2 regions of the Caballeronia sp. S22 genome follow, and region 1 is predicted to be linked to the other one. Evidence: predicted binding sites of a transcription regulator. Region 1 holds the regulator's gene; the other holds the start of a gene.
What was found. The regulator FNR, encoded in region 1, switches genes on or off when oxygen is low (the NO sensors DNR and NnrR bind a similar motif). The targets are predictions, from matches to a motif close to TTGATNNNNATCAA.
Positions count from the first base shown of each region.

Region 2: a site for FNR is predicted at 1,868-1,881, ahead of ACEN42_RS17975 (OmpW family protein). Genes of this name have one in related genera too.

Region 1 covers NZ_OZ180038.1:1,052,360-1,056,378, reverse strand. Annotated here, with positions in the region: gene ACEN42_RS31500 (PAS domain S-box protein) at 1-809, shown strand, start outside; gene ACEN42_RS31495 (response regulator) at 887-1,534, shown strand; gene fnr (fumarate/nitrate reduction transcriptional regulator Fnr) at 1,696-2,430, shown strand; gene ACEN42_RS31485 (DUF1488 domain-containing protein) at 2,406-2,711, opposite strand; gene ACEN42_RS31480 (hypothetical protein) at 2,794-3,090, opposite strand; gene ACEN42_RS31475 (universal stress protein) at 3,122-3,568, opposite strand; gene ACEN42_RS31470 (universal stress protein) at 3,784-4,019, shown strand, end outside.
Region 2 covers NZ_OZ180036.1:614,638-618,656, reverse strand. Annotated here, with positions in the region: gene ACEN42_RS17985 (GFA family protein) at 1-386, opposite strand, end outside; gene ACEN42_RS17980 (hypothetical protein) at 403-963, opposite strand; gene ACEN42_RS17975 (OmpW family protein) at 1,167-1,784, opposite strand; gene ACEN42_RS17970 (hypothetical protein) at 2,014-2,307, shown strand; gene ACEN42_RS17965 (hypothetical protein) at 2,310-2,834, opposite strand; gene ACEN42_RS17960 (GlxA family transcriptional regulator) at 2,973-3,941, opposite strand.

The DNA.
Region 1 (4,019 bases):
GCGTCGAAGACGAAGGCTGGCGCATACGCAAGGATGCGAGCCGCTTCTGGGCGAACGTCGTCATCACCGCGCTGCACGACGCGCGCGGCAATCTGCTCGGCTTCGCCAAGGTCACGCGCGACATGACCGACCGGTTGCGGCTCACCGAGCTGCAACACGCGCGCGAACTCTCCGCGCACGTGCAGAGCGCGCTCGAAAACGAGCGCGCGTCGATCGCCCGCGAATTGCACGACGATCTCGGCCAGCAACTCGCCGCGCTCAAGATGCAGATCTCCCTTCTCGACACCGGCGCGCACGATGCGCATATCGCGAAGCAATCGCTCGCGCAGATCGACACGATCATCGGCTCGGTGCGGCGCATCGCGGCAGGCCTGCGTCCGCCCGTGCTCGACGACCTCGGTCTCTTCGCTGCGATCGACTGGCTCGCCTGCGACTTTCGCCGGCGCTACGATCTGACGATTCACCTGGATCTCGAAGGCGAGGAAGACGGATTCGACACGACCGCCTCCACCTCGGTCTTCCGGCTGGTTCAGGAAGCGCTCACGAACATCGTGCGCCATGCGCGGGCCAGCGAGGCGCGCATCGCGATCGTCTGCGCGCAGTCGCGCTGCACGCTGACCATAGAAGACGACGGCTGCGGCGCCGATGTCACGCGCGGGCGCGCCGCCGGCGCGTTCGGCCTGCTCGGCATGGGCGAGCGCGTGCGTCAACTGGGCGGCGTCATCGCGTTTCGCAGCGCGCCCGGCGAAGGCTTTCGCATTCGCGCGGAGATTCCGCTCGGGCATCGCGCCGGCGACGGCTTCCCTTGATTTGAGTCAACCGCTACGAGGCTGTCGTCGGTAAACTCGAACTCCGCGCGAGTCGGTCGACAAAAGGAATCGCATCGATGACGATAAGAGTGCTGATTGCCGATGACCATGCACTCGTGCGCGACGGCCTGCGCCACATCCTCGCGAACGCACACGGCTTCGAGGTCGCCGGCGAAGCGAGCGACGGACCGGCCACCCTCGCGCTCGCACGCGCGACCGATGCCGACGTCCTCGTGCTCGATCTTTCGATGCCGGGCCGCGGCGGCCTCGACCTGCTCAAGCAGATCAAGGACGAAAAGCCCGCCATGCGCATCCTCGTGCTCACCATGCACGCTGAACAGCAATACGCCGCGCGCGCCTTCAAGGCGGGAGCGTCGGGATACATCACCAAGGAAAGCGCGAGCGCGGAACTGGTCGCGGCGGTCGGCAAGGTCGCGTCGGGCGGCGTCTACGTGAGCCTCGCGATGGCCGAACGCTTCGCGCAGAGCCTCAGCGAACCCGCCGACGCGCTGCCGCATCAGCGTCTGTCGAACCGCGAGTTCGAGGTGTTCCGGCGCTTGTGCGCGGGCGAGTCGATCAGCGATATCGGCGAGGCGCTGTGTGTGAGCGCGAAGACCGTCAGCACCTACAAGGCGCGCATCCTCGACAAGATGCGCATGCCGCACGAAGCCGCGCTCGTGCGTTACGCGGTGCGCCATCAACTCTTCGACGACGACGGCGCCTGATCCCGATCGACGCGTGTCAGCGTTTCCCTACACGGCTTCCCGAACGCCTACAGCACGATCCGCCAGCGCCGATTTATTTTCGAGATGAAGCGGCCAATAATCCGATGCGTGGCATTCAGAATCGCGCATCGATGCGCGATCCGCCCGACAGGAGGCGCAGCATGATTCCCGCGAGCGCAGAGACTCTCGGCACGAGAGCCGACGTGAAGCGCACGAACACACGTTGTTCGACATGCTCGATGCAGCGCATCTGCATGCCGTCGGATCTATCGCCGGTCGATTACGAACGTCTCGACGCGATCATCTGCTCGACGCGCTCGGTGCGGCGCGGCGAAACGCTCTTTCGTTGCAGCGATCCGTTCCAGAGTCTCTATGCGGTGCGCAGCGGGTGCTTCAAGACCATCGTCATGCACCGCGAAGGCCACGAGCAAGTCACGGGTTTTCATCTGCCGGGCGACGCGCTCGGGCTCGACGGCGTGAGCGCCGATCGTCACACGTGCGATGCGATCGCGCTGGAAGACAGCGTCGTCTGCATCATTCCGTTCGATCTGCTCGAATTGCTGTGCCGCGAAGTCAGGGCGCTCCAGCATCACGTGCATCGCGTGATGTGCGGCGAAATCGTGCGCGAATCCAACCTCATGATGATGCTCGGCACGATGACGGCGGAGCAGCGCGTCGCGGCGTTCCTGCTCAATCTCTCGACGCGCATGAAGGCGCGCGGCTATTCGCCGGCGCAGTTCGTCCTGCGCATGACGCGCGAGGAAATCGGCAGCTATCTCGGCCTGAAGATCGAAACCGTCAGCCGCATGTTCTCCAGGTTGCAGAAAGCCGGCGTGATCGATGCCCGCGGCCGCGACGTGCGGATTCTCGATCAGGCCCGGCTCGAAGAAGTCTGAGCGCGTGCCTGGCGGAAGCGGAAAAATCCGCTGCGCAGCATGACCGATGTGCCGCCGACGCGGCTCAGCACATGCTCGGCGGCCCCTTCGATCGACGAGCGATGGCTCTCGAAAGCCTGCTGTAAATCTTCCTCCCGCCACGACGCAGCACCGAAGTGATCTTCCAGCGCCTCGGCGGAAATGGTGCACGCGATGCGCTCGCCATCGGCGAAGGCGGCGAACGTGAGTGAAGGGACATCGCCCTGATAGACGGGCGGCTGGCTGGGAAATGTGATGTTCATGCCGATACCTCGCAATGGTTTCGACCTGCGGCGCATATCCACTGAGTCTCGGCCATGAATTCGCGCTGCGTATTGATCTGGATCAATACCGCTCGCGCAGGATTCGCACGGCGTCGTCGAAGGCGTGATGCATCGCCACGGTCGGGTCGGCGTCGGTGTTGCGTTGCACCGTGACCTGCTCGGAATCGCGCGTGAGGAGCACCAGTTGCGCATCGTAGACGGGCTGACCGGACGGATCGGGACAGGCTTTGATCGTGAGCCGGCAATCGACGATATCCGCGGCGACGCCCGCAAGCCGCACGAGTTCGACGCCCGCTTCCCGTTCGATCACGTTCGAGCCGGAAAAGCCGAGGTAGGCGATCTGCATTCCGAGGCCCATGTGATTGTTTCTCCTGTCAGGCCGATGATCCTCACCCATCCTTGCCCTCACCATTCGGCGCACGCATCAGCAGCACGGGACACGTCGAGCGTCTGACGAAAGCTTCGGCGACGCTGCCGAGCGCAAGCCGCCGCAATCCGGTCCGGCCATGCGTGCCCATCACGACGAGATCGGCGGGCATATGCGCCGCGCGTCGCTGCAGGCATTTCGCGATCGTGTCGGTCACGTTGCGCGTTTCGGCGAGTTCGGTTTCGCAGTCGACGCCCGCAGCGATCGCACGCGCCTGCGCGGTCTCCAGCGTGCGCGTGCCGTCCTCGCGCACGCTCACGCGATACTGCGCGGGAAACGACGAAAGCGCGGCCACGTCGATGACGAAGACGATGTACACCTTGGCGAGCGCGCCGATACGGATCGCTTCGTCGAGCGCGCGTTGCGAGCATTCACTGCCATCGAGCGCAACCAGGATATTGCGGTACATCGTCTTTCGTCCTTCACGTCTGTGCGATGCGTTCGCGCACATGGCGCGGCGAACGCACTCACTTTATCGCGCTGCTTGTCTGCGCAATTGACCTGAATCAAGCGCAAGCGCATCGGTGCGCGACGCCGCTTCCGTTGATCTGAGTCAAGCGAATAAAGGCAACGTCTCCTTAGACTCGGGACCATCAACTCTCAGCGGACTCCAGGAGTCATTCGATGAGCTACAAGACGATCCTTGTGCATCTCGATACGAGCGTGCGCGCCCATCCCCGTCTGGAAACCGCGCTGCAACTCGCGAGGCAATGCGACGCGTATGTGATCGGCTTCTATTCGGTTTTCGAGCCGAACGCGCGCGCGTTCAATGTGATGGCCGGCACCGCCGCCTACTACGAAGCGCGGGCGGCCGTGCGCCGCGAACAGGCCGGCGCGCTGGAGCGGCTCTTTCACGCGGA
Region 2 (4,019 bases), on a different replicon from region 1:
CGTGCAAAGCGCGGCCGTCCCTGCGCGTCGTGCCAGGGCTCGGCGCTCTTGCACCAGATTTCGTATTGCGGCGGATAAAGGCCGGTCTCGTCGAAGATGCCGGTCGGCACTTCGATCTCATCGACGCCATCGAACGCCAGATAGACCGGCGAGCCACACGACGAGCAGTGATGGCGTTTGCCTGTCGTCGAACTTTCCCATGCCACCGTGTCGCCCGTGACCTGAAACGCGTCGCGCGGAAAGATCGCATAGACGCCGAACGGCGCGCCGTGAATGCGCCGGCACGTCATGCAGTGGCACAGATTCACTTCCTTCGGTTCGCCCAGCACACGCACGCGCACCGCGCCGCATGCGCATCCGCCTTCGTGGATCGGCTGGGCATTCATGCGGCGCTGCGAGGGTTCATCGCGTGAAGTAGCCGCGATTCTGCATGCACTCGCTGTACGCGCGCCAGTAGCGCGTCATCGGCGGTTCGGGCGGCGGCAGCGGCGGCATCTTCATGTCGCCGCCGTAGATCGCATCCGATGCGCCGGACGCGCCAGCCGCCATCGATGCGGGCACCGCAGGCATGCCGGGCATCGGACCGGACGCGCCGGGCAGCCCGGAAGCACCCGAGACTCTCCCCGGCGGCAAGCTCGATGCCGCGATCGCCGCCGAAGCGCCCGATGCCGGCGCGGCAGCGGAAGCCGCGAGCGCGCCCGACGCGCCCGCCGGCAAAGGCGGTTCGAGCGGACGCGGCGGCGTCAGCACGCGCGTTTCGCGCTGGGCGTCGCGTGGCGGCGTCTGTGGCTCGCGCGCGACGTTCACCTTGGTCGTCTGATTGGCATAACCGTAGCAGGCGGCGTTATCGACCGATTGCTGCCACGCGCTCTGGCTGCGTCCGGGCAGGGCGAGCGGCTGTTGCGCGGCAGCGGCGCCACACGCCGCGAGCAGAGCGATTCCCGCGTAAGTGGAAGGTCTCATTGGCTTGCAGTTCCCCGATGCGGTTTTATTAGTCGTTGCAGCTCACGCACCGTTCGCGCATGCGCGAGCGGCGCGAGTCTGCGCCGGGCCTGCTGCAAAGGATACCGCGACCGCGAAACCGTCCACGCCAGAAGCACCGGTATCTTCCGCCAATTTCCAGACGGAACGCGGGGCGGCGCACACTCGCCGGGAAAACGCGCGCGTCAGAACTTCATGCCGACGCCGATACCCACGACCCACGGATCGATCTTGAGCGAGCCGAGATCGGCGCCGTCCGCCGACGCGCTCGTGCGCATCCAGATCTTCTTCAGGTCCGCATTGACGAAGAGATTCTTCGCGACCTGCACATCGACGCCCGCCTGCAGCGCGGGGCCGAAGCTGCTGTGTCTGATCGACACCGGCGTGTCGCCCGCCTTCAGCTTGTCGTTATAGAAAACCGTGTAGTTCACCCCCGCGCCGACATACGGACGCACACGGCCCGCGTGATTGAAGTGATATTGCAGGAGCAGCGTCGGCGGCAACACGTTCACGCCGCCAAGCCCGCCGATATTCGACGTCACCTGATGCCGCGATGTGGCAAGAATCAGTTCGACGCCGATCTCGTCGCGGATCATGTAGGTGAAATCGAGTTCGGGCACGATCGCGTTGTTCACATCGACACCGAGCGTGCCGAGTGCGCCGCCCGCGTGCACATCCGGCTGGATGCTGATCGCGCGCAGGCGCACCAGAATGTCGCCCGCGTGAATGCCGCTCATCGAATCGCTCGACGGTGCGTCGCCCGCCGCGTGCGCCCCGCCCGCGAACAAGGACGCGCATGCCATCACCATTGCCCCGAAGACTTTCTTCATTTCTATCTTTCCCACGTTAAATACGGGGATTCTCGCGGGCGGGCGCGCACGCGCCATTGACCGGGCTCAACGCATAAGCACGCGCGCACAGCCAACGGCGACAAGGCTTGAGCAAAGACAATCGTGCGGTCGAACGCCGCAAGCGGCGGGTCCGCACTTTGCTAGATCAAGGGAAAGTACAAGGGATAAACGGAGGCAGCAGATGAGACCCACGATCGACACACTCGGGCGCATGACGGGGATTCTGCTCGGCGGCACGCTGGCCGTCGTGGCGAGCGCTCAGCAAGCGCCGCAAAAACCGAAACAGCTCCAATACGACAGCACGCCCGCGTATCAGGAGAAAAACGTCACGCCGCCTGCGACTGCGGCCGCGAACGCGAGCGATGCGCTCAAGACACGTCCGGGCAAGACGTCATCCGGCAAGGGCGCCGCGCCCGACCGGCCGAACGGAATCGGCTTCGATGCGGGCGCAAGCGGCATGGGCAAGAAGCAATAAGGTTACGCGTCGGCGGGCTTGTCGGGCCACGGCCATGTCGAATAGCGCGATGGCTTCTCGGACTTGGCCTTGCCCTTCTGCTTCTGAGGAGCGGGTGCGGAAGCGGGAACGGGAGCCGGAGTACTCGCCGCGTGCGCCGGCTCCGCGCTCTCCGCAATCTCTGGCAACGCCTCGCCGAACCACGGCACTTCCTTGCGACGCTCTTCCACGTACGCATCCCAGCCCTTCGCGTTGTCCGCGAAGAGATCGTGCTTCACGGTGTTGGCGAGCAGCGGGCGGTTGAGCGTTTCGTCGAGGAGTGCCTTCGGCCACACGAAGAACGCGCCCGATGCACGGCGGATGAAATCGCGCGGCGCCGTCTTCGGGTCGATGAAGCCGAGCAGCGTGAAGCCTGCAAGCGCCTCGTTGCCCTTCACCGCTTCGCCGATGCTCGCGTATTCGTCGGCGCATTGGCTCAGGCAAAACACCGACTCAAGCACGTCGCCGAGGTGCAGCAGCAACGCGCGTCGTTCGTAGGGATCTTGCATGGCGGTCTCATGTTTCGTCATTCGCTGTTCCGATATGTCGAGGGTGGATTCTGCGGCGCGCGCACAGTGCCGCACATGCCGCGTTCATCATGAATTTTAACGAACTCGGCGTGACACGTCGGCGCGCGATCACGCGAGTCACTTCGTGAAGCGTGTGCGAAAACTCAGCCGATAGTCGTTCGGCGACACGCCGAGCCGCCGCGTGAACACGAGCCGCATGCGATCCGCCGTGCCGAAGCCGCAATCGTAGGCGACGGTTTTGAGCGGCGTGTCGCTACTTTCGAGCACATTGCGGGCCGCGTCTACACGCGCGCGTTCGACGAACTCATGCGGCGTCATCTGCGCGAGCTGCACGAAGGCGCGCGCGAAGTTGCGCTCGCTCATGCCGGCGACGCTCGCCAGTTGCGCGACCGACAGCCGCTCGCCGATATGCTCCATCACATAGGCCTGCACTTTCGCGACCGGCGATGTTTCGTCGGCGGGCGCGCTCAGATACGGGCTGAATTGCGACTGGCCGCCGCGCCGCTGCGCGAACACGACGAGGCGCTTCGCGACCGCGAGCGCGACCTGTGCGCCGTGATCTTCGGCGACGAGCGCGAGCGCGACATCGATGCCCGCCGTCACGCCCGCCGACGTGACGAGCCTGCCGTCGCGCATATAGATGCGATCCAGCTCGACGCGTGCGCGCGGAAAACGCTCCGCGAGGCGCGGTGCGTCCTGCCAGTGCGTGGTCACATCGCGGTCATCGAGCAGGCCCGCGTGTCCGAGCGCGAACGCGCCCGTGCAGATCGAGCCGTAGCGCTCGCAGTGCGAGGCGACATCGGCGAGCCAGGTGATCAGACCGGGATCGGGATCATCGACGGGAAGCGCCGGGCCGCCCGCGACGAGCGCGGTGCCGTAGCGCCGGTCCGCTTCGTCGAAAGACAGATCCGCGACGAGCCGCGTGCCGTTCGATGCGCGCACGATGCGCTCTTCCGGACCGACGAGCGTGATCTCATACGCGCTCGATGGCTCGATGAAGCCGTTCGCTTCCGCGAACACATCGACGGGACCGGCCACATCGAGCGCCTGCACGCCCTGGAAGATTGCGATCGCAACTGTACGCATCGAATGGAAGGTCCGTGATGAGTGCGCATGGCAGAAGACGGCGTGCGCCTGGCAGGCTTCGACGCGTCGTTTCGATTG